DNA from 3 places in the Paenibacillus sp. Dod16 genome. Region 3 is predicted to be linked to each of the others. Evidence: riboswitches for the same ligand, from Rfam matches in the RefSeq annotation. Region 3 holds a riboswitch; each other region holds the start of a gene.

Region 1 (10,979 bases), on a different contig from region 3:
CCTGTCTCTTTAGGATCCGGGGTTCCGAATGCACTCTTGAAGGATAAACGTCTAGTTCTTTTTCCTGAAGGGCCGACACATGATTATTACTCATCGCATATCATCTCCTTAGTCCAAATTTGGGGCAAGCAGCGGGTAGGTTCCTTCCTCGTCATGAACTTCCGCGCCGGTAAGCGGCGGATTGAATACGCAAACCATCCGCATCTGCGAACGAGCTCTCAAATAATGCTTCTCGTGACCGTCCAGCGCATACATCATGCCTGGGGAAATAGGGTGCGTTTCACCCCCGACAATCTCGATTTCCCCCTCGCCTTCGATGCAGTACACGGCTTCGACGTGGTTTTTGTACCAGATCAGCGTCTCCGTTCCCGCCTTGATGAGGGTATCATTGAGCGAGAAGCCCATGCCGTCTTTTGTAAGCAGAAGCCTTCTCGAGTTCCATGTCTGGGTATCGATATCGTCTTTGGTATCCACGATCTCTTCCAAATGTTTAACAATCATGACAACCTCTCCTCTGCTGCTAATTGTTTCATACTGTTCTCAAATATCCCCAATCCCTCTGCCAATGTGTTCATTTCAATCGTAAGCGGCGGCATTAGCTTTGCCACTTCGCTATACGGACCGGACGTTTCCATAATCAGTCCATGCTCGAAGGCCATCTCGGACAGCCTGCCTGCGAGCTCCGGCTTATCGAAAGCAACCCCCTGAATCATGCCTCTGCCGCGGATTTCGCCGCCGAGCTGAGGATAATCCTTCACAACGCCTTCCAATGATTGGCGAATCCGATTTTCCCTGATGCCGATATCAAGCTGAAAATCTTTCGTTTTCCAATAATTCAGCGCTTCGGCTGCGGCAACGAATCCGAGATTATTGCCCCGGAAGGTACCGTTATGCTCCCCCGGCTCCCAAATATCAATCTCCGGTTTGATCAGCGTAATCGCCATCGGCAAGCCAAAGCCGCCAATCGATTTCGAGAGGCATATGATATCCGGTTCAATACCGGCATCATCAAAACTAAAGAACGGACCGGTTCGGCCGCAGCCCATCTGGATATCATCCAAAATCAGCAGCATTCCCTTATCCTTGCAGATGCGCGCAAGCTTCTGCAGCCATTCCCGGCTGGCGGCGTTCAATCCGCCTTCCCCCTGCACCGCCTCGACGATCACTGCGGCCGGCAGCGGAATTCCGCTTCCCGGATCATCCAGAAGTTTCTCCATATATGCCATCGTATCCACGTCGTCACCAAAGTAACCGTCATACGGCATAAACACGGAGTGACTTAGATCCACGCCGGCACCCTGGCGCTTGAAGGAGTTGCCGGTTACCGCCAGCGATCCGAGCGACATGCCATGAAAGGCATTCGTGAAGCACAGAACGGTGCTGCGCCCTGTCACTTTACGGGCGATTTTGAGCGCGGCTTCTACGGCATTCGTTCCGGTCGGACCGGGGAACATCACTTTGTGATCCCACCCGCGCGGCTTCAGGATGATCTCCTGAAATCGGGTCAGAAACGTTTCCTTCGCACCCGTAGCCATATCCAGGCTATGCGTGACGCCATCCTTCAGGATGTAGTCGACTACCTTCTCGCGAATCTTCTCATTGTTATGTCCGTAATTCAAAGCCCCGGCTCCCGCAAAAAAATCAATGTATTCATTCCCCTGCGTATCCCACAGCTTCGCATTTCGGGCCTTGTCAAAAACCGTCTGAAAGCTCCGGCAATAGCTTCTTACTTCCGATTCCAGCTTGTTAAACACAGTAAGCTTCGGTTTCTCCATGACTTGGTTGTCCATAGTTCCCTCCAATTGTTTAAATGTCATTGAAAAAGGGGCCAATCACGAATAACGGCTCATCTTCATGGGACGTTCCATCGGGGAACATCTCTGCTCCATAACCTACGGTTACGGTGCTGGGAATGGATTTCTCCTCGGCATAACCGAGAAACAAACGACGGGACGCCATGTTACTCGGCGATACCGTAGCTTCAATGTAACGGACGCCATGGCATGCCTTCTGATTCATCAGATTTGTCAGCATTGCCTTTGCAACGCCTTGCCTCCGATGCGAATTAGCAACGGCCACTTGCCATACGAACAGCGTCTCCGGATTGCGAGGAGAACGGAAGGCGGAAATAAAACCGATGATATCTCCTTCATGCTCGGCAATCATGCAGGTATCATGGAAGTAATCTCCAAGCAGCATGTAGCAATAGGGAGAGTTCAGATCAAGCGATCCGGTGTCGCGTATAAGCTCCCACACCCGGGTACCATCCCGGGCTTTCGGTCTTCGGTAAACAATTTCGGTATCGGTATCCACAGCCATTCTATACAATCACCTCTTTCCAGAACTAATTTCCGTTGGAACGGAATCGCTGCAGGAAGCTCTGCAGCCGCTCGCTCTGGGGATTATCGAATATCTCCTCCGGCGTGCCCTGCTCAACGATCCTTCCCTCGGCTCCGAAGATGACGCGGTCCGCGATTTCCTTCGCAAAATCCATCTCATGCGTAATCAGCATCATGGCCATTTCGCCTTCCTCCGCGATTTCCCGGATGACCTCCAGCACTTCGCCGACCAGCTCGGGATCAAGCGCCGAGGTCACCTCGTCAAACACCATAACCTTTGGCCGCATGACCAGCGCTCTGGCGATGGCAACCCGCTGCTTCTGGCCCCCGGACAGATTGGACGGGTACATCTTCAATTTGTCGGCCAAACCGACCTTACTGAGCATGGAGACGGCCCGCTCCTCCGCCTCCTCCTTGGATAAACCCAGCACTTTGCGCGGGGCCTCCGTCACATTCCGAAGCACGTTCATGTGCGGGAACAGATTGAAATGCTGAAAGACCATGCCGACATTGCAGCGCATCCGGTGCAAATGCTTTTCATTGGCCCGAACCAGCTTGCCCTTCTCTTCCATATGCCAGAGCAGCTCACCATCAACCTCGATGGTTCCCTCGGTGGGTTCTTCCAGCGTCATCAGCATCCGGCCCATCGTTGTTTTGCCCGATCCGCTTGGACCGATCACAGCCACCTTTTCTCCAGGCTGCATCTCCAGATCGATGCCTTTAAGCACCTGTAGATCACCAAACGACTTGGTCACGCCGGTATATTTCACAATCGGCTTTGTACCCGTAGCGGTAACGGGATTTCCCTCCTGCTGCGGCACCTTCGACGCTTCCGCCTGCTCATCGATCACAACGGCATTCAATTGATTCCCTCCTTTTATTTTCCACGCTGCAGATTCATGCGTTTTTCCAGCCTTTGCACAAGCAATGAGGCGATATAACTGATGACCAGGAACAGAATCCCGACCATCGTATACGGTTCAAATGCACGGAACGACTGCGACACGATATTTTTAGCCGTCAGCATCATCTCCACAAGCGTTATGGCGCATAGAATCGGCGTCTCTTTAAACATAACAATCAAATAATTACCCAGTACCGGAATGATCGGCGGCACCGCTTGCGGCAGGATAATACTTCGCCAGGTTTGGGCTTTCGTGTAATTCAGTGCTGTGGCAGCCTCCCATTGTCCCTTCGGCACTCCCTCGATTCCGGATCGGTACACCTCGGACAGATATGTGCTGTAATGCAGCCCGAGACCGATCACCCCGGCATAGAAGGCCGGAATGGAGATTCCGGTAAGAAGCGGCAGGCTGTAATACAGGAAGAAGACCTGCACCAGCAGCGGTGTATTGCGAATGAATTCGATCATTCCTTTGGTTATTAGTGACAGCATCTTAAATCGGCTCCGCACTGCAAAAGCAAGCAGCAATCCGATGATCAATGCCACCGCGAAAGCGCAGATCGTCACCCATACCGTCATTTTTAATGCACTCAAGAGCTGGGGCAGGATATCCCATACATAGTTCCAATCCCACATGACTATAACCTCCCCGCTGTCCATTTACGCTCCAGCAGTCGAACTGCCAGCGAAACGAGCGTAGCAATGACAAAATACATGAGGAGCAGCAGCACCAGAATCTCGGTCGTCCAGGAGATGTAATTATTGCGGAGCACCATCGCCTGATACGTTAAATCCGCCATCGTGATGAAATAAACCAGTGAGGTGGATTTGATGAGCTCCACAAGCTGATTCCCGAAAGGGGGAAGCATTCGCAGGGACGCTTGAGGCAATATGACATTCCACAGTCTTTGCCAAGGCTTCAGATTAAGCGCTACAGCGGCTTCCCATTGTCCTTTCGGAACGGCCAACACGGCGCTGCGAACGATTTCCGAGCCGTATGCGCCGAAGTTCAGTCCGATCGCGAGGATCGCAGCCAGCATTTTCGGAAGCTCGACGCCGATGAACGGAAGGGCGAAATACAACCAGAACAGCTGCACCAGCAAGGAGGTCCCCCGAAAGACTTCCACGTACACGGCTGTCAACGTGCGAATGATCCACAGCTTCGACAGTCGGCATAACCCGGCTGCAAAGGACATCACGACCGCAAGAATGGCTGAAAAGAAAGCAACTACAATCGTGATCTCCGCCCCTTTCAACAGCGTAGGGAGAAAATCAATCCACGAATTCGGCATGCTATTCCCCGCAAAGGGCAGCGGCCGTCATCTCGCCCGGGAGCTCTTCTTCTGTGAACCCGAACTTCTGCAAAATTTCCAGCAGCTCGCCCGACTCCTTCATTTTTTGAAGCTCCGCATTATAAGCCTCCTGGAACTCGGTATCCGCTTGGCGGAAAGCCGTAGCTCCATAACCGCGAACGCTTTCGCCGTCGATGACCGGCTGCTCGAAATCAGCCACGCGTTCGATGCTGTCGTCGCTGGCCGAATCCAGCATCGCCTGCAGGGACGGCCCCGTCATGGTAATTGCATGCACCCGGTCTGCCTGAAGGGCGCTAATGGCCGAGGCTTGATCGGGGACCTGCACAATCCGGTCCGTAGGAATGCCGGACTTTTCCATATAGCCGATTTCGACCGCACCGGTCATAACGGCGACCTTAGCTTGGTCATGATTGGCAATATCCTCATAACTTCCAAGTCCCAGCGGATTCCCTTGCTTCACCGCAATGGCTTCCCCGATGCTGTACTCCGGATTAGCAAACAATACGGCAGAGCAGCGATCCGGATTAATGAACATGCCTGCGGTAATTAGATCAAACCGCTCGGCCTGCAGTCCGGCAACCAGCGATCCGAATTCCGTAAGCTCTCCCCTCATTTCCTTGATGCCAAGCCGCTCCAAAATAACCCTCGCAATCTCAACCGCTTCTCCTGTCAGCTCCCCGTTGGCCTCTTTATAGGCATAAGGCTTCTCATTCGCAAATCCCACGGTGATATACCCCTGCTCAATGGCTTGCTCCAATGTACTCCCTTTGTCGCCGCAAGCCGCAAGCGACACCCCCATAATCAATGACAACATCAGTACAACCACTCTCTTCAAAACTTCCCACAACCTTTCATTATGACTTTGGTATTCTTAAAAATGGCATGTTGAAATTATCCATGTTAACCCATATGTTAACTAGGATTTAAGCGTATTCAGATACCTTGCATGGGTCGGACCTTCAGGGAAGATGATTCATCCATCTCCTTCCACGCTTAAACCCAATGCCATCTGACCGATTTAATTGGTTTTGGTTAAACATTTGCAGGCCTTGCCCCTCCTCTTTAGCAGAATACAAAAAGACCACCAAACAGGGGATCTAGACATAGCTCCGCCAGCAGGGGGTCAAAAAATAGAGAAAAGGCCCCTAAAGAGAATTAAGGGCCTTTGTTATGAACATCCATTATGTATGCAAGACCCATCCACTGCTGACGAGGTTAGCTGACGGACTCGGGTAAGATGGTACCCTACACTCGTGATTCCAAGTGACTCGCCCCTGATGAAACTGGTTCCCCCGCTTTCCGGAAAATGTATGCCGGAAACTAAGCGTGTGTCCATGATAAAGGGAACTTCAGGAAAAGTCAAACCCCTTTAACCGCTTTTTCTGGAAATTCAGAGGCGGAAGTTCCGCTCTTCCAGGGCCTATGACAAGCATGAAAAATGCCTCATTCAAGCCTCTCCCCCAACGATGCAGTAATTTTATTCCAGTCTCATTTTTCGCTATATAGCAGGCATTTGCCATGCCTCCCTTACTCATTCATGTGGTGGATCGTTTATGCCATGAATTACATTCGGATTGTGAAAGCTTTCCCCACACATTTACGGCGTAAATACGGCGCAAATTTTTTTTTTGAACCGCTGCGTACCGAGCCTATGAATATCGTAGGGAAATCCGAAATTCATCCTATAGTTTTGCTATTCGTCAATAGATGAATGCCTCCGGGGCTAGCGTACATTCTGGAAATTATAGGTGTTTATCTATCATTTATGCGCTATTAACCCATGCCGTACCGAGAGTATTTGCGTAGTATAGAAAAAATCTAAAGGAGGTGCTTCATTTGGAACGTTCTTCTAGAAAGAGAAAATTGTGTGCTCTTAAAAAAATAGAGAAAAAAGTCATTCATGCGAAGAAAAAGCATTGCCCGTCTCATGGTCATGGTGATCATAAAGGCCACGGCGGTGGCATTAAAAAGCGTCGATGCCCAAGAGCTATCCGTGGACCTGTAGGTCCTCAGGGTCCTATCGGACCGGTTGGACCGGTCGGACCTATCGGGCCTGTGGGACCTGCCGGACCGACAACTGGTATTGCAGGACCTGCTGGACCTGCCGGACCTGCTGGACCTGTCGGGCCTGTCGGACCTGTCGGACCTGCGGGACCTACTGGAGCTACTGGAGCTACTGGGGCAACAGGGGCTACAGGAGCAGCCGCCGGAGGAGCCATCATCCCATTCGCATCCGGCATACCGCTTGCTCTGACCACCGTTTTAGGCGGATTAGTCGGATCCGTTGGTCTCGTAGGATTTGGTAACTCGGCCAATACGTTTACGCTGGCTGGCGGTACGATTGACCTCACTGGAGCCGCTGGAACTCTGCTTAACATGGCGTTTAACACGCCACGAGCCGGTACCATCACTGGCATCTCCGCTACCTTTAGCACTACTGTGGCGCTTTCCCTGCTGGGAACTACCGTTACAATTACAGCACAACTGTACAGTGCGCCGGCTACAAGCAACATTTTCGCACCGGTACCAGGCGCTCTTGTTACGCTGGCTCCGCCTCTTACGGGCGTTCTCGCTCTCGGTACGGTAAGCAACGGCTTCGTAGAAGGCCTGGCTATTCCGGTGCCGGCCAATACACGCCTGTTAATGGTATTCTCGGCAACCGCAGCTGGCGCAACACTTGTCACTGCAGTGGCAGGTTACGGCAGCGCTGGTGTCAGCATTATATAAGTTTCGTTTTCCACCTGCAAAAAAAAGCCCCGATTTTATATCGGGGCTTTGCTTTATTTACACGGCTGTATATCCGCCATCCACCAGCAAGCTCGTGCCTGTAATGAAGGACGCATCTTCACTGGCGAGGAACAACACGGCTTTGGCTACTTCTTCCGGCTGTCCCAAGCGGCCCATCGGATGAAGGCCGACCAGGTGCTGGGTGATCGCTTCCGTTCTTCCCTGAATAAGAGGAGTATCGATATATCCCGGACATACGGCATTAACCCGGATCCCTTTAGGAGCATAATCTGCGCTCATCGACTGGGTTAACAGCTTAACGCCTCCCTTAGCGGAAGCATAGGCGGTAACGCCCGCTTTTCCGACATGGCTATGGATTGAGCCGCAGTTTACGATCGCCCCTCCGGTTCCTTGGGATAACATTTGCTGGATTACATATTTATCGCACAGGAACACTCCTGTCAGATTAATATCAATCGTTCTTTGCCAGTTGTCCATCGACAACTGATCGGCAGGAGCATCATGAGCAATGCCTGCATTGGCGAACAATACATCGACACGGCCAAAATGCTCAACCGTCTGCTTCACCATATTTGCAACTTCCTGTTCTTGGGTTACATCCGTTTTAACGAACAGCGTTTCAAAGCCTGCCCCTCTTAATTCATCGGAAACTGCTTGTCCCCGGTCCGAATAATCCGCGATAACAACCTTGGCTCCCTCTTCCACAAAAAGCCTTACCGCTGCTTCGCCGATCCCGCTGGCGCCTCCCGTCACAATGACAACCTTGGATTCAAACTTCATTTGTCGACCACTCCTATTTTGTGAATTCATCATATCAGCTCCACATTCATGTAGAGTTTGCATACTTCAGGCATGATATTCCACAAGCCCCTTTTCTTTCTTAAACCTACGTAGTGTCGAATGACGGCATATGAAGTCATAACTTGATATTCGCTGCGTCCTAACCTTTTTATCCGCCCGTCCGTTGTTATACCGGCCGCTCGATCGTAAACATCTCTCCCAGTGCAGAATAGATGTTTCCCGCCATACGGCTGACAGGCTTCAACTTGGCAGCGTCAATCCGGCCTTGCTCGTATAGCTCCTCCGAAACATGAAAGCGGACTACGCGGGCAATCAGCAGATCAGCAGCAGGCAGCTGATCCGCGCCATTCAACGTGACCACCTGCTCCAGCACGCATTCCATGCGAATCTTGGATTCCAGAACGCCGGGAACCTTAACAACCTCGCTTACGACAGGGGTTAAATTGGTTCGGTCAAGCTCACTCTCGTCCGGAGGCAGGTTCGCCGCCGTTTCATTCACGGCCTCAACGTTGTCTTCGTCCACGATGTGGATGACAAGCTCGCCGCTTTGCATGGCATTTCTCGCTGTATCCTTCGCCGTGCCGTTCTTCCGCTGAACGGAAACGGACAGCATGGGCGGATTGCTCGTCAGAATGGAGAAATAACTGAACGGCGCGGCATTCAGCACACCTTCCTCCGATAATGTCGTAACAAAAGCGATCGGCCGCGGAACAACGCTCCCGATCAGCAGCTTGTAGATGTCCCGTTCGCTTTGAGTATTCGGGTCTATGGATATCACTTGAGTTGCCCCTCTCCTGTATTTTTGACTTCTATAGGCTCCAGACCTTCCTCAATACGGGATCGCTCCGGTTCAAACCAGGCAGGAAGTTTCAATTGCTCCCCCAGCGAGTCCAGATCTTCATCCACCGTAAAGCCGGGCGGATCGGTTGCGATCTCAAACAAGATCCCCCCTCGTTCCCTGAAATATAACGATCTGAAATAGTTGCGATTCTTAATTTCTGTTGGCAAAAAGCCATGTTGTTTCACCCATTCAAGCCAATTGCCGTGCTCCTCATCATCTTGAGCACGCCATGCAATATGATGGGTCGTTCCAGCGCCTCCGGCTCCCAAAGGGATATCCCGCATCGGCAAATCAATCACGCTGCCGAAGGTCCCGGCTGACTGAAACCGTGCATAATTAACGTCCACTCCCATGAAGGTCAGTCCCATGACCTGCTCCAGTGCCTTCTTCGTTTCCTCCCATTTGCTGCTGAACAGGACCGCGCCGCCAAACCCTTTGATCGCCGTATCCGGAGTAATACCGTCCACAGACCAGCCGTTATTCGGTCCTTCCTCCCGCTCAACCAGCTCAAGAGAAAGTCCATCGCGATCGGAGAACTGAAGATAATGCTCGTTAAACCGAAATGCTTTCATGACAGAAACGCCAAAGCTCCGCAGCCGCTGTTCCCAATAAGGCAGGGCACCTTCAGGGACAACAAATGTTGTATACCCAACCTGCCCTCCTCCACGTATCCCTCTTCGTGAAGCAGAAGACGGAAAGAAGGTGATAATGGTCCCCGGATGCCCCTCCTCATCCCCGAAATACAAATGGTAAACCTCAGGCGCATCGAAATTGACCGTCTTCTTGACCATTCTGAGTCCAAGCACACCCGTATAAAAATCAACATTTTTCTGCGGATCCTGCGCATAAGCGGTAATATGATGAATGCCTGCCGTTTGTAATGCCATATCCATCAACTCCTCATCGTTTCGTGTCCATACCGAGGTTTCCCTACATGATTTTCGGTTCGTATGATATACACAATCTTTAATTTTAATATCTTTAATTAAAGATTATATTTTTTTCATACCATTGTCAAGCGGCCCTTCACAGCCAGGACAGACAAAAAGCCGCCAAGAACGATTCCACGCTCTTAGGCGGCTCCAGTATGCAGCTTCGGCCACATGTCTATCCCGCGTTTATGCTTTTTGCCATTTTTCCTTAAAGAACAGCTGATACACTCTGGTTACGATAATCTTAATGATCATGTAAATCGGTACCACCAGCAGAATCCCTATAATTCCGCCCAGATCCTGTCCCACCAGAACCAGGATAATGATTGTAATGGGGTGAATTGCCAGTTGTTTGCCGAAGATATACGGACCAATCAGGTTATCCTGAATCTGCTGGGCTGCCAGAATGACAACAAGCGACCAGATCGCCGTCCCCGGGGATTGGATGAACCCGATGATCACAATCGGGATCGAGGAAAGAATAGCTCCAATAAACGGTATGAAATTCGCAATGACAGCGACAACCGTCAGCAGCAGCGCATAAGGCAAACCAATAATCAGGAACCCGATATACATCAAGACGCCCAGCGCCAGATTGATGAGGACCCGGCCCACGATAAACCCTTTGAGCGCGTTATTGATTTCATCCAGAACCGATGCGCCCACTTCCTTGAACCGGTTAGGTAGAAAGCTGACAATCATCTCCCCGAACTTCCCGCCTTCCTTCAGCATGTAGTACAGCATGATCGGGAACGTAAATAAAACGATGGCAAAATTCGAAACAAACGAAAACAGGTTCATAATATAATTCGTGAGGAACGTGAAGCCTTGGTTCAAATAATCGGTTAGCTGTGTAAGCGGATTGGAGTTCTCCGGGAATATATCCTTGAAGAAGCCGTTATTCTCCCATTCCTGCAGCTGCTCGCCAAGCTTTGCAAACAAAGCGGGGGCATTCTGTACAAGGGCCACGATCTGATCCCGCAGGGATGGCCATACTCCAATAATAAAACCTGTAAGGATACCTGCAAACACGACATATAAGAGCAGAATGGCCAGCGAGCGATTTAGCTTGCGCTTTTCGAGATAATCAACCAGCGGCCT
Region 2 (10,979 bases), on a different contig from region 3:
GGGTTATCGTCTAGCGAGTTTCCCAGCTATTGTAAAGATATTGCAAAAGTACGGTAATGTTATCATTCCAATCGTTTTTATCGTTCTGGGTATATCCATCATGCTTCATGGTGATGTTTTAGATGTTGTCAGAAGCTTATTAAAGTAATTATACAAACAACAAGATGGAGGAGATTAGGATGGATCAAGCAAATCAGCACATTGAATTGTTGGTAATTGGCGGAGGATCAGGCGGATATGTGGCTGCAATTAGAGCAGCTCAGCTCGGGAAGAAAGTATTATTGGTTGAAAAGTCGGAACTAGGCGGCGTTTGTTTGAATTGCGGGTGTGTACCGTCCAAAGCGTTGATCTCGGCAGCACATCGACACGAGCATATGCATAATTCGGGAATACCCGGATTAACAGCAAGGGATATTGAAATTGACTTCTCCCAAATTCAGCAATGGAAGCAGAAGGACGTGGTTGATCGGCTGAAGTCAGGTATCCAGTCGTTGATGAAGAAAAATAAAATTACGGTTATCAAAGGAGAAGCAACATTTATTAGTGAGCGTGAAGTAAAAGTATCCAATAAGCAGGAAAGCTCCCATTATCATTTTGAAAACTGCATCGTCGCAGTAGGTTCTCGTCCGATTGAATTAAAATCATTTCCATTCGGAGGACGTATCTTATCTTCGACGGAAGCTTTAAGCCTTACTGAAATTCCAAAGCGTATCATTATCATTGGTGGAGGCTATATCGGTATTGAACTTGGACAAATGTATGCAAAATTCGGAACAGAAATCACGGTACTAGAAGGATCCAGTACCATATTGCCAGGATTCGAAAAGGATATCACACGCATTATAAGTAAGAACTTAAGTTCGTTGGGTGCGACTGTGTATACGGATGCGATGGCACAGTCAGCTGAGCAAACAGAGAAAGAAGTTACCGTATCGTTTACAGTAAATAATGAAGAAAGACAAGCGACGGCTGATTATGTACTGGTTACAGTCGGTCGTAGACCCAATACGGATGGTGAACTTGGTCTCGATAAAATTGGTATCCAAATAGGAGAACGAGGACTTGTTGAAGTCAATGAGTCAGGTCAAACCAGTCTACCACATATATACGCGATTGGAGATATTATTCCAGGACCGGCGTTAGCTCATAAAGCTTCATATGAAGGGAAAATCGTAGCAGAAGCTATTGCAGGACTTCCAAGTATTTTTGACTATAAAGTGATTCCTTCCGTTGTATTTTCTGATCCGGAAATTGCATCAGTTGGCCTTTCTGAGTTCGAAGCTAAAGAGCAGGGTTTTGATGTATTGACAGGTAAATTCCCTTTAGCTGCTAACGCTCGAGCATTATCTTTGACCTCAGCTGAAGGGTTTGTAAAGTTAGTAGGGGATAAGAAGACAGGTCTTGTGTTAGGTGGACAAATTATAGGGACCAATGCATCAGATCTGATTCCGGAGCTCGCATTAGCCATTGAACTGGGTTCAACCTTAGAAGACATTGCGCTTACCATACATGCTCACCCAACACTTGGTGAATTGACTGCAGAAGCAGCTGAAGTTGCTCTTGGACATCCTATTCATATTTAGTTTGCTGCGTATTGGCTTTTTGACAACCATCCGTAACTGAAATATGATAATACTCAAATGAGTATGAGATTGAGGTGTTACACATGTCAACAGAGGATACCTGCGATATATTTTGTTACGATGAAGATAAAGTGAGACGTGTTAAAGCAAAGTTGAGTAATCATGATTTTCAAAATATGTCCCAAATTTTTAAGGTCATTGCCGATCCTACACGGTTAAAAGTCGCCTATGCCTTATGCGATGAGGATGAGTTGTGCGTTTGCGATGTGGCCAATATTATTGGTTCTACAATGGCGACAGCATCCCATCATTTACGACTGCTTAGAAATATGGGGATTGCGAAATACCGCAAAGAAGGAAAACTTGTGTTTTACTCACTAGAAGATATGCAGTTAAAGCAGCTGATAAAGCTAGCTGTAGACCATCAGTCAGAAAGTATTCAGTTTTGAGCCTATAATCATCCAAAGAGGACCAGTTCTGTTCAAATGAATCTGTAAATTTTGTGATTTCTCATATTAATTGACGAATAGAAACGGGTAGATTGAACTCACTTAGAGTGCAGATCTTCCCGTTTCTTTGTTCATTTCCTTGTCGAGTCCTAAAATCAAATGGTAAATACACATATTATATTCAGTTCAGTAAGTTGACAAACAATTGTAATAACCAGTAATCTTTAATTTGTAATATACTATGTTGTGTAGTCTTTTAACTGTTTGATATGGAAAAGGAGTTTTGCCATTGATGAACCAGAGTGTATTAACACATTTTAGTTTTTCAGAATTATGGGGTCCGCTCGTATTTTTTATAACCGTTTTATTATCTGTAATCTACTTGTTATATGTTGGTCCATTACGTAACCGCTTTTATGAAAGTGAACCAGTTAAAACCAGACAAAAAATATTGTTTATTTCAGGTTTGTTTACGTTTTATATAGCGGTTGGAAGTCCCATCAATGCGTTTAGTCATCATGTGTTATTTAGCGCTCACATGCTGAAGCAAGCTTTATTATACTTTATTATGCCGCTGTTTTTTTATTTAGGTACGCCATCATGGTTAATACGCCCTTTATTAAATTCCAAGTTTTCCTCGAAGTTTCTCTCATTTTTTAATCAACCTATCTTAGCCATGTTTCTATTTAACTCTGCTTTATCCTTATATCATTTCCCAGTTGTTTTTAATAAGCTGATGGAGATCCCATTCCTAGGAGGCTTATATCATGTTTTGTTAGTAATTGCATCATTTCAGATGTGGTGGCCACTTATGTGCCCTGTACCAGAACTTGATAAACTATCGAATGTAAAAAAGTTAGGGTATATTGCAGCGAATGCAATCCTGTTATATCCAGCATGTGTAGCCATAATTTTTGCCGGCAACATTCTCTATGATCCATATGTGAATGCTCCCCAACTATTTTCATTTTTGAGTCCAATTGATGATCAGCAATTAGGCGGAATTATTATGAAAATGACGCAAGAGGCAGCATTTGTAGTCACACTGGCAATCATTTCTGCAAGATGGTACCGAAAGGAGAAACATGATGACTCCATTGAAGTTGCTGAAGCTGTATATGACTCACCGAATCAACTTAATAACTATTAATTACGATTATTGATGGCTTCTCGTTGTAGAAAGGAAGTTAACTCATGGGCCCAGAGAACTTGACTCTATGGATAGCATTTGCAGCAGGATTTTTGTCTTTTATATCTCCTTGCTGTCTTCCGCTCTATCCATCCTATATATCTTACATTACCGGAATTTCTGTTAAGGAGTTAAAGGATGGTAAGGGGATCATGCAAAAGAAGGCTTTTGCTCATACCATATGCTTTATGCTAGGATTCTCTGTCATTTTTTTCGCATTAGGGTTATCAGCCAGTTTAGTAGGAGATTTGTTCTCGAATAATCGCGAATTGATTCAAAAATTAGGTGGATTATTAGTGATTGTAATGGGATTAATCATGCTAGGAGTTATTCAGTTACAGATTTTAATGAAAGATAGGAAGTTTCAATTTAAGCATAAACCGTCAGGATATCTTGGATCGATATTAGTTGGATTATCATTCTCTGCAGGATGGACACCGTGTATCGGACCCATTCTTTCAGCCGTTTTAGCTATGGGAGTAACAAACCCTGAGAAGGCAGTGGGTTACATAAGTGCATATACATTAGGGTTTGGGATTCCGTTTCTCATTATGGCCTTTTTTATTGGCAGATTAAAATGGATCTCAAAATATTCTTCACTAATGATGAAAATTGGCGGGGCGATGATGGTTCTTACCGGAATATTGCTTTACACAGATCAAATGACCAAAATCACCATATGGTTAATCGGGCTATACGGCGGGTTTACAGGTTTTTGATGTAGTTCGAGATCTGGAATTAAGGCGGTGATAAACATATAAAACGGCAAGTAAGCAAACATCTAAAAAAAAAGCAACTAAACGAATAAATAGCTGAGGTGAAACATGAATAATAAGAAGAAATCATCAAAAAATCTAGTTATTTTCACCATCATTTTTGTGGGCCTGGTGGTAGCTTTGGTATTGTTAAACCAGAACAGCCAACCATCAAATCGTTCGGAAGGGGTATTTGACAACCCACCGGCCACGGAAAACCAGCCTACTCTAGGTGACAAAAACGCAAAGGTATCTATCGTGGAGTTTGGAGATTATAAATGTCCCTCCTGCAAAGCCTGGGGAGAGAATATAATGCCACAACTCTCGAAGGACTTTATCGAAACAGGAAAAGCATCATTCTCCTATATTAATGTTCTTTTTCATGGTGATGAGTCAAAAACAGGCGCACTTGCTGCAGAAGCAATACTACTGCAGGATCCTGACGCATATTGGACATTTCATCATGAAGTATTTAATGCACAACCTGAAACAGAGCAGCATGATAACGCATGGCTAACCCCAGAAAAGGCGCTGGAGCTTGCTAAAGAATATACACCTAATATCGATCTAGCGAAGCTTAAAGAAGATATGGGAAGTAAGCAGATCGAAGACCAAGTTGCTTTAGATGAGGAATTAGTCCGTGAATATAATGTACAACAAACACCCACGATTATGATCAATAATGTTATGGTAACGAACCCGTTTGATTATGAGGAGATATCATCCTTAATCAATGCGCAACTGAAGGAGTAGATGGGAGGGGATCGAGTAGTGGTACGTGACAAAACAATATATTTAGCTTGGGTTGTAGCACTTACAGCAACGCTTGGAAGCCTCTATTTTAGCGAGATAAGGGGGTTTATTCCTTGCGAATTGTGCTGGTATCAGAGAATACTAATGTATCCACTCAGTATCATTCTTGGAATTGCGGCCTTTTACAGTGAGACAAGCATAAAAAAATATGTGCTTCCATTTTCGATTTTTGGAGCATGCGTTTCATTATTTCATTATTTGGAGCAGAAGGTCCCTGGATTTGCAGCAATCAAGCCATGCACGAACGGGGTGCCGTGTAATGTACAATACATTAATTGGTTTGGTTTTATAACGATTCCTTTTCTCGCATTAGTAGCATTTATTTTAATTACAATCTTAATGGTACTCACAAGATCTGAGGCTGGCGTGAGCCCAAGACCAGGCAACTAATTGCTAAAAAACACCAAAACGACTACTAGAATCAGTACTAGTGAAATAATCGTTGTCAGCGTTGCACCAAGTAACCAGGACACCTTGTTCTTCACAAAAAGGGATAACAGTAAGTGAATGATAAACGGACTGATATAATGTGCTATTAAATGAACGGTACTGTTGAAATCAATAAAATAGATATCCGTCAGGAAAACGATACTAATCATAGTAAACAGTAACAGTGAGCTTAAAATCATAATCCTAGGCTTGAGAATTGAAAGAAAAGTATCATTGTTCAACATGTATCGCCTTCCTTATTTAAATATAGGATGTTTAATCGAAATTTCATCATTAATTATGAATCAATATTATCGGTTACTAACGATATGGGATTGAGGTGAAAGGGTTTGTTCGATGCGATTAGTCCAATTGCATTTCGATTAGGGCCAATCCAATTATACTGGTACGGAATTATCTTAAGCGTAGCAGCTCTCATTGGTCTAATCGTTGTTATTCAAGAAGGCAAGCGGTATCAGATCCATCCAGGGTTCTTTTTGGACATGGTGCTAGTTGGCGTGCCGTCGGCTATCGTCGGGGCTAGAGCTTACTATGTCATATTCAAGTGGGAAGATTACCGCGATAACTTTTGGGACGTTTTCAAAATATGGAACGGTGGAATCGCCATTTACGGAGCTTTAATCGGAGCGATCGTTGCTATGATTTTTTTCTTTCATATACGTGGCTATAATTTTTGGCGTATTGCAGATCTATGTGCTCCGGGTTTGATTATAGGACAATTGATCGGGCGTTGGGGAAATTATATAAATCAAGAAGCTCATGGAGGGCCAGTATCTGAGGATTTTCTCAGGACAACACTACACTTGCCTAACTTTATTGTCGATCAAATGAATATCGAGGGTGTCTATTATCATCCGACCTTTCTGTATGAGTCCATTTGGAATTTGGTTGGTTTGTTGTTGCTCTTATGGTTGAGACGCCAGCCTTTTCTACGTTCAGGAGAATTATTTTTGACTTATTTCACTTGGTATTCCATCGGACGGTTTTTTATCGAAGGACTGCGTACCGACAGTTTAGCCTGGTTTGCCTCTAACTGGCTTGCAAATTTGATGAAATTACTTTGGTCACCGATGGGGCTTATGTTCCAGGAAGGCGAAATGAGTTATGGTACAGTTCGTGTCTCGCAGTTATTGAGTGTCTTTATTATCCTAATTGCCATTTGCCTCATTGCATACCGAAGGTTTAGAAACCATCATGAGCGATATGAAGACCCAATCGCCAGTAATAGATCTTAATTAATTTAATATAAGAGGCAGTCGAACTTGGTTCGACTGCTATTTATTTCGAACCTCAGCAAAAGTATTACAATATTGTTTTATTTGTTTCTGCGTTCAATACGAATTCTTTTCGATTAATGTTCTGATATAAGTCCAATAGGTACGGGGATTTAAACAAATATTAACATTAATTTAAGGAGGAAAAGAATTCTAAAGATAAGATTGACAATCGCGAAAAAATAGACTACATTATGTAGGGTTACAAAAATTTCATAAATTATGCCGAATTTCGTTTTTGAAAACGGGGGAACCATTTTTGGGTGAATTATTCTTGTAGTAATGGGAGTATAGGGATCCTTCTACCGAACCCTCAGCTAACTCCGTAGGCATCGAAGGGAGAAAAAATCTTGAAGAAAATGTTACTGTCGTTGTTAGGGTCTGCCATTATATTATCTTCGGGAACAGCCAGTGCGTTTGCAGATAATCAACCTAAGTTGACTACTGAAGTAAGTAAAGTCGTTGGAACACCCTATAAATGGGGAGGTACAACTTCAAGTGGTTTCGATTGTTCCGGCTTTATTCTGTACATTTTTGATAAATTCAACTTAGATTTGCCACGTACATCGAGTGCTCAGGCCAAAGTGGGGACTCCAGTCTCAAAAGATAATCTGAGACCGGGTGACTTAGTTTTTTTTAATACGAGTGGCAGGGGAATTTCTCATGCTGGAATCTATATTGGCAATGGTCAATTTGCACATTCGTCCAGTAGTAAGGGTGTAAGGATAAGTAAACTGTCAGAATCCTATTATAAACAACGATATGTAACTGCAAGAAGAACCATTAGTCAAAAAAGTTACACGATGATGGTCGGAAGTTACAATTGAAATCATAAAACAAGCCCTTCAATTTATGAAGGGCTTGTTTTATGATTTCAATTCAATGTTACCCTTATGGGGCTTGCAATCGTGTTTCCTTCTTAGACATACGTTGGTGCTTATTACTTCAATGTACAAAACACCAATGACTTGATGCCTATTTAGAAGATGTGCATTTCTGCCGATACTCAATGTTGGGATATTCATTATTGATGAATAAATGCTCATATGATACTTTAAATAAAAATATTAAAAGGAGGGATGATATTTATATGTTAGATGTTATAGTCATCGGTGGAGGTCAGGCCGGGCTTGCGGCTGCTTACTATCTCAAACAAAAATCTGTGGATTTTCTCATCCTTGATGGTCACAAGGAGGTTGGTGACTCTTGGAGAGATCGCTATGATTCTCTTCATCTGTTTACGCCAAGAATGTATAATAGTCTACCAGGTGTTCCCTTTCAAGGTGATCCTCAGGGTTTACCACATAAAAATGAGGTTGCAGATTATTTGAAAGATTATGCGAATCGTTTAGAGCTTCCTATTCAAAGTAATACACAAGTTACATCATTAACCATGAACAATGGAATCTTTGAAGTCTCCACATCGGAGGGTACATTTAGATCAAAAAAAGTTATAGTAGCCACCGGTCCTTTTCAGAAGCCACTAGTACCTTCTTTTCATGACAAGCTTGGTGATGCAGTTATACAATTACATTCTTCTGAATATCGAAATAAGAACCAACTTAAAGAAGGGGTTGTTTGTGTTGTAGGTGCAGGAAACTCCGGGGCCCAAATTTCCAGTGAATTGGCAGATGATTTTGAAGTGCATTTGTCCGCAAGCAGTGAGATCCAATATAAACCGTTACATATTTTCGGCAAGAGTATTTTTTGGTATTTTGACAAGGTGGGCTTTCTAACAGCAAACCGCAAAAGTATGTTAGGTAAATGGTTACACGCAATGCCAGAACAGATCTATGGAAAGGAGTTGAAGCTGCTCATTCAACAAGGAAGGATAAAACTCCATGCAAGGACGGAAAAGATAGTGGATCAAAAGTTATATTTTCAGAACGAAGGAACTCCTATACATATCGACAACATTATCTGGGCTACAGGTTTTAAACGTGATGATCACTGGATAGACATAAAAGCGGCATTTAAAGATGGGCATATCGATCATATGGAAGGTGTATCCGTTGTAAAAGGACTCTACTTTGTTGGATTACCGTGGCAAACATCAAGAGGGTCAGCACTGCTTGGATGGGTGAAATATGATGCTAAGCGTATTGTTGATCATCTGCTGAGAGAATAAAAATAGGGTAGGAGTAGTAGTTCGGGACACTTTTCTTCTGACAAAATTCGGTTTGTTAATCGTAATCCTTTCGTTTTTTGTGCCTTTGCTATAAAATAAGTGGTAATGGTAAATAGGATGGTGATTACGAAAATGGAGCAGAAGGATCCCTTGATTGAAGATTGTGACACATCATGCTTTGGGTCTGAGGCTGATTTAAAACAAGTTAGGGCCGGAATGATTGATGAGCATGCAGCTGTTCAAGTGGCAGACTGGTTTAAAGCCTTCAGTGATCCTACTCGGGTTAAATTGATCAATGCTTTATTGCAGAAAGAATTATGTGTCCATGATCTTTCTGTATTACTCGAGATGGGACAGTCAGCGATCTCGCATCAACTGCGATACCTTCGTAATATGAGGATCGTAAAACGTCGTAAAGTGGGCAAGACGGTGTTTTATTCATTGGATGATACACACATCGAGCAAATTTTTACACAAACCCTACAACATACAATGCATGGAGAATAACATAAAAGCACCCGCAGTCAGCTGCTGGTGCTGTTTTTGTTGTGTTTAGAAGTCTTCACCTAATGTAGCGGAGAATGTACGAAATAATTGACAACTAACTTTTCATTTGAATATAATGAGTTTAAATAACATATGAATAATTGTTCATGTGTGTACGGCAAGGTTGGTGGAAAGGAGAACATACGATGGAAGCACAACAACAAAGGGTTAAAAAAGAGTTGATATTAGAAGGACTGGATTGTGCTAACTGTGCAATGAAAATCGAAAATGGTGTTAAGAAAATTGAAGGTGTAAGTTCCTGTTCCGTTAATTTTGTAACGAAGACACTAACGATGGAAACTGCAAACGGACAGGTTGAAAACATTGTATCGAAAGCCAAGGAGAAAGTGAAAACACTAGAGCCTCATATCCGAGTGATTGAAAAGAACAAATCTGCAGCAGGGGCATTACATTCAGAGGACAGTCACGGTCATGGAGATGATCACGGACATTCTCATGAACATGGAAATGAAAATACGAAACGGATGTTAATTCGTTTATTGTTTGGTACCGCTATTGCAGCGGTTGGCTTATTTTCTTCTTTTTCCGGTTATTTAGAATTTGCACTGTTTGCAGTAGCTTACATTGTTATAGGTGGAGATATTGTCTTTCGGGCAGCTAGAAATATTGTTCGCGGCCAGGTTTTTGATGAAAACTTCCTTATGACGATAGCAACACTTGGTGCTTTCGCCATTCAGGAATACCCTGAAGGTGTCGCCGTGATGTTGTTCTATCAGGTTGGGGAGATGTTCCAAGGGATCGCTGTAAATCGTTCTAGAAAGTCCATCAGTGCTCTTTTAGATATTCGCCCTGACTATGCAAACCTTAAAATGGGTAACGATACAAAACGTGTATCTCCGGAAGAAGTTAAGATCGGTGACTTTATTGTCGTAAAGCCAGGCGAAAGGGTACCTTTGGATGGTAAGGTCATTGAAGGGAATTCAGCAGTAGATACCTCTGCATTAACTGGGGAATCTATTCCAAGAGAAGTGGAACCAGGTCAAGATGTCCTAAGTGGATTTATTAATAAGAATGGCGTATTAACGGTAGAGGTAGCCAAGGAATTTGGTGAATCTACAGTTTCAAAAATTCTGGATCTAGTGCAAAATGCCAGCAGTAAAAAAGCACCAACAGAAAATTTCATAACAAAGTTTGCCCGCTATTATACGCCAGTGGTGGTCATTATTGCGGTATTGCTCGCTGTGTTACCTCCCCTTATTATAAGTGGAGCCACATTCTCTGATTGGATTTATCGTGCCTTAGTATTCTTAGTTATTTCATGTCCATGCGCTTTAGTTGTTTCGATTCCGCTCGGATTTTTTGGTGGTATTGGAGCTGCTTCAAAAAATGGGGTATTGATTAAAGGAAGTAATTATCTTGAAGCGCTTAATGATGTCAAATATGTTGTGTTTGATAAGACGGGAACCCTTACAAAGGGAGCATTTACGGTAACCAATATCCATCCAATGGGCGAGATTTCTAAAGACGAGTTGCTTAAATATGCAGCGTATGCCGAAATGCACTCTACCCACCCGATTGCAGATTCGATAAGAGCAGCATACGGGCAGGAAACAAGTGAAGAAGAATTGGAAGGATACAACGAGATATCTGGTCATGGCATTCAAGTAAAGGTTAATGGAAAAGAGGTCTTGGCCGGTAATGCGAAATTAATGAAGAGAGAACAAATTCCATTTAATCAACCTGAAGATTTAGGCACTATCGTACACATTAGTATTGATCGAGAATATGCTGGGTATATTGTCATTTCCGATGAGGTGAAAGAGGATTCTGC
Region 3 (10,979 bases):
CCGAGCAGGAAATGGGCATGCTGCTCATTACCCATGACCTTGGCGTCGTGGCCGAAATGTGCGACCGGGTGGTTGTCATGTATGCAGGCAGAGTCGTGGAAGAGGCAACGGTTGAAGAACTGTTCGAGAATCCTCAGCATCCATACACCAAAGGGCTCATTCATTCAGTGCCCAAGCTTAGACAAAAGGTACGCCGTTTGGAATCCATTCCAGGGAATGTGCCGGATCTGCGGAACATGCCGAAAGGCTGCAAGTTTGCTCCGCGATGCCCGTTCGTAATGGAGCAGTGCCTCTCCCAGGAGCCGGAGCTTCTCCCTGTCGCACATGAAGAAAATCGTAAGAGCCGCTGCTGGCTGACACAGGAAGGTCACACGAAGGGAGGAGAAACCGCATGAAAGAAACACCTCTATTAGAAGTGAAGAATTTGCAGAAATCATTCACGGTGAAAAAAGGATTCTTCGGCACATCCAAGCAGCTTCGTGCCGTGGATGGAATCTCCTTCGCGATCCATAAGGGCGAGACCTTCAGTCTGGTAGGCGAAAGCGGCTGCGGCAAATCGACGACAGGCCGCCTGGTGACCCGACTGCTGACGCCGAATAGCGGCGAGGTGCTGTTTAACGGAACGGATATTAGCGGATACAACGAGAATCAGATGCGCCCTCTGCGCAAAGACATGCAGATGGTATTTCAGGATCCATACGCCTCTCTGAATCCAAGGATGAAGGTCAAAGAGCTGGTCGCGGAGCCCTTGCTGATTCATACCAAGCTGAGCACCAAAGAGCGGGACAAACTGGCCTGCGAGCTTCTGGAAACGGTCGGATTGAACAGCTTTCATGCCGAACGCTTTGCTCATGAGTTCAGCGGCGGTCAGCGGCAGCGGATCGGCATTGCCAGAGCGCTGTCCGTGCGTCCAAATCTAATTGTTGCCGACGAGCCTGTGTCCGCGCTGGATGTTTCCATCCAATCGCAGGTGCTGAACCTGCTTCAGGATCTTCAAGAGGAATACGGCCTGACTTATCTGTTCATCTCCCATGATCTCAGCGTGGTTGAGCATATCAGCGACCGGATCGGCGTCATGTATTTGGGAGCGCTCGTGGAGACCGCCGACAAAGATACGCTGTATGATCGCCCGCTGCATCCTTACACTCAAGCGCTGCTATCCTCGGTACCCGTTCCGGATCCGAAGCAGAAGAAGGAACGGATCATTCTGAAGGGTGATCTGCCTAGTCCGGTGAATCCTCCGACAGGCTGCCGCTTCCATACACGCTGTCCTTCCTGCATGGAAGTGTGCAAACAGATTACGCCGGTATATCGTGAGGTTGAGCCGGGCCATCAGGTGGCATGCCATTTATATGACGAAGAAATCATGAAAAACGCTTAACAAACGCTTAACAGCGATGATTCTCTTATAGAGGAGGGAAGGCTCGATGAACATCACAATAGATGAAGCTCACCTGGCAGATACTTCGATTTATGTGGTTTATGAGGGGGCGGAGTCTCATTTTCGTTTAACGGAATCTCGAAAGCAGCGCATGACGCTGACGTGGTTCTATGGCCGCTCCGATCAAGAAGCGGATGATCTCGTTGTCGGCATGGGGCAGCGTTCAAACCTGACGTTGGAGCAAGTGCGCAGAACAGGCGCATCAGCCGCGAGAGCATTGCTCAAGGAGAATAAAACAAGCGCAGCGCTGATTCGCCCCTCAGTCCGCGGCGTCGGGGCATCTTCCCGGATTTCGATAGAGGAAGAACTTCAGGCGTGGGTTGAAGGCTGGATGTATGGACTATATCAATTCAATAAGCATCGCGGGGTCACGGCCAATCTGCAATCCCTGTCTCTTCATCTTCGACTAGAAGACTGGGAGGGGCTTTCCCGTGAAGATCTGGAAGCCATTATACAGACGGCAATAATCCGGATCGAAGGGACGCAGTTCACCCGAGACCTGGTGAATGAGTCTCCGGAAACGTTAAATCCGGAAGCGTTCGTAGCGGTTGTTAAGGACCGTTTCAAGAAGGCACCCGTTCAGCTACATGTGTATCGCGGAGAAGAGCTCCATGATCGGCAGATGAACGGTCTGATCGCCGTGGGAGCCGGCAGCAAATATGAGCCTGCCATGATTGAGATTGCCTATAATGGGGTGGGTTCCGATAAGGAGAGCCCTCATATTGTACTCATCGGCAAAGGCGTAACCTTTGATATGGGCGGCATGAACGTTAAAATCGGCCGGGACATCAGCGATGCTCGTATGGATATGGGAGGCGCTGCAGCGGTCGTGGGTGCCATGGATATTCTGGTATCGCAAAAAGCTCCGGTACGCGTAACGGCGCTGATCGCCGTTGCGGATAATTTATCGGGACCGGATGCGATGCTACCATCTTCCGTCGTTCATTATCCGAATGGTTTAAGCGTTCAGATCGCCAATACGGATGGGGAGGGCAGATTGATCATTGCCGATGCGCTGCTGCATGCAGCGAATCTTGGCGCAGATAAAGTGATTGATATCGCAACCCTCACCGGTAATGTCGGAGCGGCATTGGGCTTGGAGATTGCGGGTATCTGGGGCGACCCACAGATTACGGCCGATTTGGTTGAGCTCGGTGAGCGTAACGGTGAGCGCGTATGGCCTATGCCGCTGATGGACGAGTACGAATCAGAGCTTAGAAGCGATTATGCCGATCTGAAAAATGTCGGTACGTCCACTTTGGCTGGCGCTATAACGGCTGCGCTGTTTATCCGTCATTTTGTGGCGGATTCCATGGAATGGGTTCACATCGATATGGCGGGCACGGTCCAGTATAAACGGGATTTTCCTCATTCTGCAGCGGGGGCTACTGGATATGGCGCTAGATTGCTCGCGGATTATGTGGAGAAGCAGTTTTCCCATGCATAAAGAATCAACTTCAATAAGGAGTGACGATGATGCTGCTTGAAATAATCGCAACATGCGTGGATGATGCCATCACAGCAGAGCAGAATGGCGCGGACCGCCTGGAATTGATCACGGCGATCACCGAAGGCGGGCTTACGCCGGGAATCGGGCTTGTAGAAGAGGTTGTGAAAGCCGTTCAGATTCCTGTTCATGTCATGGTCAGACCTCATAGCAGATCCTTTGTGTACAACGAACATGATATAGCTACCATGATTGCGGAGGTGAAGGCGATCCGCAAGGCAGGCGCAGCTGGCGTAGTAATCGGCATGCTGACTCCGGAAGGAAAGATTGACGAGGTCTCCTTAGTCAAAATGCTGGAATGGACAGGGGATATGCAGGTCACGTTCCACCGGGCTTTTGATGAATTGGAGGATCAGTTCGAAGGGCTTCGTACATTGCAGAAATACCGGTCGGTTACCCGCGTCTTAACGTCTGGCGGGCCGCAGCCTGCACCGCAAGCCATCCCGAGAATTCGGGAGCTGGTAGAACATACGGCAGGAAGCGAGCTTAAAATATTGGCAGGCAATGGCCTGAAGTGGGAAATCATACATGATTTTATCGACCAGACCGGCGTGAGCGAGGTGCATTTCGGCTCCGCTGTCCGGTATGGCCGATCAGGGCTGAAGCCCATTGATCCGGTTGAGCTGCGATCATTGGCTGACAGCTTACATCATTAGAAGTAGCAAACCTATCGGAAACAGGTGAACAAAAATTGCAAACCGTATTGAATAAACAGCAAGAATTTGTGGTTGGCGTTGACCTTGGGGGTACGAAGATCGCGGCAGCGCTCTTTGATTCCGAAGGACAGCTGCTGAACCGGGAGCAAATGGAGACGGCAGGCGCGCGTACGGCCGAAGAAGTGGTTACGAGAATTACGAATATGATTCGCAGCGTCTCGGGCGGCCAATCGCTCCGAGGGGTTGGCATGGCTTCGCCGGGAACGGTTAACAGCCGGGAGGGCATTGTCATCCATGGGACGAATCTGCCGCAATGGACGAATGTTCCCCTCAAAGCATGGATGGAACGTGAGCTGCATACGGAGGTTCAGGTGCTGAATGATGCTAATGCAGCCGGATGGGGAGAGTATGTAAGAGGTGCCGGAAGAGGGGCGACGAACATGGTGTACGTGACGCTGAGCACCGGTATCGGCTCAGGCATCGTGCTGGATGGGAAGCTGTTCTTGGGCAGCAGTTCCTTTGCTGGGGAACTGGGACACCATATCATTGATCCCAGCGGTCCGCAGTGCAATTGCGGCAGCCACGGCTGTTGGGAGGTATTTGCTTCTGGAACAGCCATCGGACTCGCAGCATCCCAGCGAATGCTTACCCAGCCAAGTGTCATATCAGAACTGGCGGCAGCTGATGCGGGAGTGAACGCCAAGCATGTATTCGAGGCCAAACGTCTTCAAGACCCCGTTGCAATGGAGGTCATTGATCGTGCCATCTATTACATGGCGCTTGGACTGGTTAACGTCATTCACAGCTTTAACCCCGATCGCATCGTCATTGGCGGGGGTGTGAGCAGAGCAGGTGAGCTGTTGTTCCCGCAGCTGCGGGAAATGACGGATAAGCTGGTCATGCCGTCCTATTTAGGGACGTACGAGATCGTTCCTGCAGGACTTCGGGACGATGTTGGTCTGGTTGGAGCTGCGGCTTTGTTCCAGTAGCATAGGCCTGAAGAGAATGATACGAATAGGATCAATGATAAATAGATACCAGAAAGAGCGCTCGGAATGACGACGTAGTATCCAGTTACCTAGCTAAAGAGAAATCAACAAAAGCCGCCCTCAGAAGGGCGGCTTTCCAATTATTCATAGAGAGAGCGGGAAACGGAGCGATCATTTATTTGCGTCATAAGTCCGTAACAAGTAACAAGTGATAGGCGTGAACCGTAAACCGTCATCCGTTTGCGCTGGAGTCGATTTTTTTGGTTTCTGGTTAGGTTTGTTTGTATCCGACAAACAATAAACGGTTGCTCGCACTTTCCCGCCCGCCGGCGGAAACCGCCGGCTCCAAACCCGCACGTGGGGTGACCTGCAGGCTTGGAGCCGGCGGCTGTCGCTATTCCATGTACTTGGATGCGTCAAACGTAATCAAAGACGTATGATTGGCATGCTCAATCAGCGAAGAGAGCTTGGTTACCTCGCGTTCCTTCTTGCGGGCTAGCGCCTGATAAGCCTCTGGATCATATAAGGCGACGTTGAACAGCGTTATGGCACCGTCTCCGCTGCCACGGCTGCTCTGGCGCTCCAGCTTCTTGCGGGAACCGAGATGGGCAAGCTGTCCGATATCGCTGCGTATTTGTTTGGCCAGCTCGATCGCTTCCATGATCGTAATGTCGGAGCCGTTCCAGGGAATAGTCTGCGTGGTATTGGAGATTGCCATCAGCAAATCCAGCTTCCTATAATCCGCCGCGGCCGCTTCGATTTCTTCCGTAATGGCATCTACGCTGCGCGTAGGGTATTCCGCCGTCTCCCCTTTTTCAATAATCGTGCTGCTGTTGTTCAAGCGTTCCGACATCAACTGATTGATGAGACGGTTAATTGCTGCCCGGACAGCTAGTGCTTCTGCCATCGTTATTTGACTCATAAGTGATGGATCACCTCTTTAATTTCATTTCTGATATGTAAACGCATAGATTTGTAAAAAGTTGCTAGATTAATTAAAAAAGCAGCGCGGAAAGGAGAACAGAGTTACATAATTGTCATGACTGAGTGAGACGGTTAACCAATCTCCTGCCGAAATTCTTCATCTTTACGACAGCTCCAAACATAAAACGATAGATTTTTAGGATATCATTGACAGCATCCTTGCTTGTATACTATATTAAGAGAAGGTTACAAAACGTTAATGAATTTTGCCGAATTTCGTTTGTGAAAACGGGGGAACCGTCTTGGGTGAATTACTCTTGTATAGAGAGTATAGGGAACCTTCAACCGAACCCTTAGCTAACTCCGTAGGCATCGAAGGAGAGAACATATTTTGAAGAAGTTTGTCATCACTTTGCTAGGGTCTGCAATTATTTTTTCTTCTGGTGCCGTTTCAGCATTTGCTGATCAACAACCGAATTTTCAGTATCAAGTGAAGCAATTGGTAGGAACTCCATACAAATGGGGCGGAACGACTACCAGCGGGTTTGATTGCTCCGGATTTATACTGTACATGTTTAGAAATTTCGACATTGATCTTCCGCGCACTTCCCAAAGCCAGGCTCAAGCCGGTGAACATGTGGATCGCCAAGATCTGCGGGTTGGAGATTTGGTATTCTTCAATACGAGCGGTAGCGGAATTTCTCATGCAGGCGTTTACATTGGTGACGGACAATTTGCACATGCTTCCAGCAGCAAGGGAGTCAGAATCAGCAAGCTTAGCGATTCCTATTACGAGCCGCGTTATGTCACGGCACGTCGTGTTTTGAGTCAAGAAAACTATGCAAAGCTGGTAGGAAGCGCAAGCTAGTTGGATTACGCAGCCATTTAGAGTACGATACATAATCAGAAAGCCTGACAAAGGGATGACCTTGTCAGGCTTTCTTTTTTTAGATATGAGAGAGTATAAACTTCGAAGCTTGTGACTTCCTGATATCGCAAGAAAAACTTCTACTAACTGTCTGTCATCTGTGAAAGTACGTCGATAGACGTTTTTGTTACTATAAGTCTATCATCCCACAAGGGGGTGTTCGGTTACTCCTTAACAACAGAGGCATTCACAGCAGCTTCCATTCCATTATTATAGAGACGGAACAAGCCCAGACGCCAGAAGGCGGCTCCCTTCAGGTCATAACGTTTGGCCAAGCCGAGTTTATCGTCCACGGAAGTGGCGGTTTYGCTGCTTAAACTGATGCCAAGCAGGAGCTTCTGCTTCGGGACGCCTGCTTGGAGTGCCAGCTGGATCGCTTGGTCCACCAGACTGTTCGGTTCGGGAACCTGAGATTTGGTTCCAACCGGATTGTACTGATAGGCCATAACAATCAGGTCATCAGCGATAGAGGCCAGTGTCTTGTAATCATAACCTTTATAGGCGCTGTTCAATGGCGGCACGGCTAAAGACAGGGCAACGTCATTCGGCAATGCGGCTTTCAATTGCTTGACGTAATCATTGAGCAGCTTCTGCTGCTTCACGGCATCCAGTTTAAATCCGAGCCCTTCAAAGTCAAGCACAACACCGCCGAATCCGTTCTCCGCTACCGCGGATGTGATGCCTTCAATAGACTTTTGGCGCAGGTTGCTATCGCTTAGGACCTTGGTTAACTCGCCGTTCCCATCCAAGGCATAAACCATGAGATATGGTTTAATATTCTGATTTGCAGCATCTGCTACAATCGATTGCGGCGTAACGTCGCCAGCCGCAGCGGGGAGGCGGTACTCATCCCCTTGAAGCGTGAACTGACCCTCGCGATCGATGCGGCTCCAGCCAAAGGCAACTGAATTCATGGATCCCACAAGATCCCGTTCTTGGAAAGATTGTAATGCATAGAAAGCTCTCAAATGCATGTCGCGCTGTGGCGATACGAGGGAGACTGTACGAGTCGCCTGGTTCCAGCCGACATCAACGCCGAATTGGCTGCTGAACGAGCTGAGCGGGATCAGCACACGGCCTTCCCGCTCCACCGGCGGAGCTGCAAGCTTCACTTTTTTTCCATTGACGGTTGCGTTCGTGCTCCCCACTTGAAGTAATACTTCAGTCGATTGGCCTTTCACGCTGCCAATGGCCTTCACGGTTTGCGTCTTGCTACTCCATGTGATTTGAATGCCCAGTGCTTCTCCAACCGTCCGGAATGGAACGTAGGTGACCCCTTTGTCAACCCGCGGAGCCGCATCAAAGGTTAGCGTAACGTCATCCAGCTTTACCGATATGGCAGGCTCTGCATGTACCTGGCTAACATGGGGGGTGGTGCCGAGCAGGGATAAGGCAAGAACGGCAGCAACAGCTGTTTTTCCTATTTGTTTGTGCAGCATGCTTATGTATTTCCTCCGATCCATTAAAATAATAGAATGATTTCATAGAATATGGAATTGGGTCTAGCATACGCTAGTATAGCAAAATTTTCATAGAGTTCCAATTCCATGATGTCAATGTCATAGAATAGATATGAGTAAGCATATTGATTTTTTAAACTTTCCAGTATAATAAATGAAGGATTTGATACATAACCTGATGATGACATGCATAGGGGGATAATACGGGTGTTTAAATTCTGGAAGAAGAAAAAGGGCGGGGATAGCGGAGACAAAGCCTCGATCCCTCAAGCAGAAGAGATAATGGAAGCCGTACCGGATCCGATCATTGAGCTTGCAGGCCGCGAGGTTCGCCGCAGCGTGGCGCCTGTTCTTGGCATGACGGTGCTTGATCTGGCCGAGCGGAATGAGGTGGACTGGAACTCTTTTTGCAAAAGAGGAACTTGTGCGCGCTGCCGCTGCATGGTGGTGGAGGGAATCGAGTATTTGTCCGAGCCCAATTTGGCCGAAGAGCGGCGCCTCGATCCAGAAGAAATCGAAGAAGGCTATCGACTGGGATGCCAGAGCAAGATCGAAGCGGTCGGTCCCATCAAAATCAAGCATGCCCCATACTTTTGAAGACATTGAAGGCAGATTGCCGTTCATATTTAAAAGCAGGCAGCCGTACCACAACGGCTGCCTGCTTTGCTGGAAAGATAATACTGCAATCCTTTACTCAATCCCCATTTTGCTCTGTTCCCGGAACGAGCTCGGCGTTTGACCGGTAATTTTTTTGAATAACATCGAGAAGTACTTATCATTGCCGTAACCGACTTGGGAAGCAACCTCATGTACCGGCATTTCGGAATCCGCCAGCAGGCGCTTGGCCTCTTCAATCCGGCGGGATATCAAGTAATTGAAGGGGGAATCGCCGACTTCTTTTTTGAACAGATGGGATAAATAATGCTGACTAACATACATCGTATCGGCAATGTCCTTGAGACTGATGCTCTGGGTATAGTTGGTGTCGATAAAGTGTTTGGTCCGCAGTGCGATTTCGTTCTTGCCCTTCAAGGACTGGAATTGGTGTTTAACGTCCACAATGCGATAGATGACGGTAATCAATGACATCAGCAAGTTGGTGCTCAGCGTTTCATACCCCAGCACCTGCGAATCGCATTCACGGAGGATCTCGGAAAGATAGCTTTCCACTTTATAGGCGTATTTCTCACAGGATATGACTGGCTCCACATAGGCCGGGAGCAGCATCCCCTGGGGAACCCCTTCAATGTGAAGCGAATCCACGCCGCAGTAGATCACCTTGAAGGGTCCGTCCGTGATGGATCTCTCCTCGTGAGGAATGCCGGGGTTATAAATCGCGACATCGCCCTTGTGGAGTTCGTATATTTTTCCTGCAATCGTGAATTCTCCGCGTCCTTCTACAACATAGATGATCTCGCAGAAATCATGAATTTGTGGCGGTCCATAAAAGAAGTCCTCGTCCACGACCTGCCCGGCAAAGAGCAGCTGCGGATTTTTGATGAAGCGGAAGTGATCACTTTTGCTATGCGAGATTTCGATCTTTGGCACGGTCTTGTCCCTCCTGGAAAGCAACATCCTCTACCTATTATAATGCAAAACGCCCTTTCAGTGCGGAAATCGTTTACATCTGCTAATCGGGATGGTTCACTGTCTTGCTGAAATTAGGAGCCGATATAACAAAATAGTGGGTTATCTCTTGCACCGAATCATCTTACAATGATGTCATAATCCTTATAGGGAGGCGTGACATACATGACAATTGAAAACGATTACAGATGGCGGGACGGTTTTCCGAGAATCGGGATTCGCCCTACGATAGATGGAAGACGGAGAGGGGTTCGCGAATCACTCGAGGAACAGACCATGAATCTGGCCAAGGCCGTCGCCGAGATGTTGACGAAGGAGCTCAAATATCCGAACGGCGAGCCAGTTGAATGCGTCATTGCGGATACGTGCATTGGCGGAGTGGCTGAAGCAACTGCAGCCGCCAAAAAATTCAAAAATGCCGAAGTCGGCCTAACCATAACCGTTACGCCTTGCTGGTGTTACGGCACCGAGACGATGGATGTCGATCCTTCGCGTCCGAAGGCGGTATGGGGCTTTAACGGAACAGGACGTCCAGGCGCGGTTTACCTGGCCGCGGTACTGTCGGCCCATGCCCAGAAGGGGCTTCCTGCATTCGGAATCTATGGTGAAGACGTTCAGGATGAAGGGGATACCCGTATTCCGGACGACGTTCAAGAGAAGCTTCTACGTTTTGCACGGAGCGGCTTGGCTGCAGCGTACATGCGCGGACAATCGTATTTGTCCATGGGCTCGGTGTCGATGGGCATCGCCGGCTCGATCGTGGACGACAGCTTCTTCCAGGAGTATCTGGGCATGCGGAACGAATATGTAGATATGAGCGAGTTTACGCGCCGCTTGGAAGAAGGCATCTATGATCCTGAAGAATATGAACAGGCGCTTGCTTGGGTGAAGGAGAATTGTACGGAAGGACCGGATAACAATCCGGATCATCTCCAGAACAGTCGGGAGCGCAAGGATCTGGAGTGGGAAACCGTCGTCAAAATGACGCTGATCACCCGCGATTTGATGATCGGTAATCCGCGCCTGAAGGAGCTTGGCTTTGAAGAAGAGGCTCAGGGTCACAGCGCTATCGCTTCCGGATTCCAAGGTCAGCGGCAGTGGACGGATCATTCCCCTAACGGTGATTTCCTGGAGACCATCCTCAACTCCTCCTTCGATTGGAACGGCAGGCGTTCGCCGTATATCGTGGCAACCGAGAATGACAGCCTGAACGGAGTCGGCATGCTGTTCGGATACCTGTTAACCAATACGGCACAGATTTTCGCGGATGTGCGTACTTACTGGAGTCCGGCTTCGGTAGAACGGGTTACCGGCTATAAGCTTGAAGGAAAAGCAGAGAATGGCATCCTGCATCTGATCAATTCCGGCTCGGCTGCATTGGATGGAACAGGTGAGCAGGAGATTGACGGCAAACCGGCAATGAAGCCATTCTGGGAGATTACGGATGAAGAGGTCGAACGCACGCTGAAGGCTACGCAGTGGAGACC

The links. A riboswitch is a leader RNA that binds a small molecule or an ion and turns the genes downstream of it on or off. The one in region 3 is predicted to bind cyclic di-AMP.
Region 1: linked by a shared signal. The riboswitch ahead of ehuB (ectoine/hydroxyectoine ABC transporter substrate-binding protein EhuB) and the one ahead of ACPV3A_RS29350 (C40 family peptidase) in region 3 are both predicted to bind cyclic di-AMP.
Region 2: linked by a shared signal. The riboswitch ahead of ACPV3A_RS21355 (C40 family peptidase) and the one ahead of ACPV3A_RS29350 (C40 family peptidase) in region 3 are both predicted to bind cyclic di-AMP.

Annotation. Positions count from the first base shown of each region.
Region 1 covers NZ_JBNDYG010000039.1:6,583-17,561, forward strand. Annotated here, with positions in the region: gene thpD (ectoine hydroxylase) at 1-94, opposite strand, end outside; gene ACPV3A_RS26405 (ectoine synthase) at 109-501, opposite strand; gene ectB (diaminobutyrate--2-oxoglutarate transaminase) at 498-1,790, opposite strand; gene ectA (diaminobutyrate acetyltransferase) at 1,807-2,319, opposite strand; gene ehuA (ectoine/hydroxyectoine ABC transporter ATP-binding protein EhuA) at 2,345-3,202, opposite strand; gene ehuD (ectoine/hydroxyectoine ABC transporter permease subunit EhuD) at 3,217-3,879, opposite strand; gene ehuC (ectoine/hydroxyectoine ABC transporter permease subunit EhuC) at 3,882-4,535, opposite strand; gene ehuB (ectoine/hydroxyectoine ABC transporter substrate-binding protein EhuB) at 4,537-5,370, opposite strand; cyclic di-AMP (ydaO/yuaA leader) riboswitch at 5,748-5,893, opposite strand; gene ACPV3A_RS26440 (exosporium glycoprotein BclB-related protein) at 6,393-7,283, shown strand; gene ACPV3A_RS26445 (SDR family NAD(P)-dependent oxidoreductase) at 7,341-8,084, opposite strand; gene ACPV3A_RS26450 (flavin reductase family protein) at 8,272-8,883, opposite strand; gene ACPV3A_RS26455 (ring-cleaving dioxygenase) at 8,880-9,833, opposite strand; gene ACPV3A_RS26460 (AI-2E family transporter) at 10,065-10,979, opposite strand, start outside.
Region 2 covers NZ_JBNDYG010000030.1:14,662-25,640, reverse strand. Annotated here, with positions in the region: gene ACPV3A_RS21395 (cadmium resistance transporter) at 1-148, shown strand, start outside; gene lpdA (dihydrolipoyl dehydrogenase) at 174-1,583, shown strand; gene ACPV3A_RS21385 (ArsR/SmtB family transcription factor) at 1,667-2,032, shown strand; gene ACPV3A_RS21380 (cytochrome c oxidase assembly protein) at 2,325-3,182, shown strand; gene ACPV3A_RS21375 (cytochrome c biogenesis CcdA family protein) at 3,227-3,940, shown strand; gene ACPV3A_RS21370 (DsbA family protein) at 4,046-4,729, shown strand; gene ACPV3A_RS21365 (disulfide oxidoreductase) at 4,748-5,179, shown strand; gene lgt (prolipoprotein diacylglyceryl transferase) at 5,569-6,474, shown strand; cyclic di-AMP (ydaO/yuaA leader) riboswitch at 6,727-6,860, shown strand; gene ACPV3A_RS21355 (C40 family peptidase) at 6,864-7,340, shown strand; gene ACPV3A_RS21350 (flavin-containing monooxygenase) at 7,604-8,641, shown strand; gene ACPV3A_RS21345 (ArsR/SmtB family transcription factor) at 8,774-9,148, shown strand; gene ACPV3A_RS21340 (heavy metal translocating P-type ATPase) at 9,295-10,979, shown strand, end outside.
Region 3 covers NZ_JBNDYG010000046.1:69,811-80,789, forward strand. Annotated here, with positions in the region: gene ACPV3A_RS29320 (ABC transporter ATP-binding protein) at 1-395, shown strand, start outside; gene ACPV3A_RS29325 (ABC transporter ATP-binding protein) at 392-1,381, shown strand; gene ACPV3A_RS29330 (leucyl aminopeptidase family protein) at 1,428-2,888, shown strand; gene ACPV3A_RS29335 (copper homeostasis protein CutC) at 2,918-3,604, shown strand; gene ACPV3A_RS29340 (ROK family protein) at 3,640-4,593, shown strand; gene ACPV3A_RS29345 (hypothetical protein) at 4,988-5,515, opposite strand; cyclic di-AMP (ydaO/yuaA leader) riboswitch at 5,775-5,905, shown strand; gene ACPV3A_RS29350 (C40 family peptidase) at 5,909-6,385, shown strand; gene ACPV3A_RS29355 (stalk domain-containing protein) at 6,610-7,884, opposite strand; gene ACPV3A_RS29360 (2Fe-2S iron-sulfur cluster-binding protein) at 8,113-8,502, shown strand; gene ACPV3A_RS29365 (AraC family transcriptional regulator) at 8,596-9,453, opposite strand; gene ACPV3A_RS29370 (L-fucose isomerase) at 9,658-10,979, shown strand, end outside.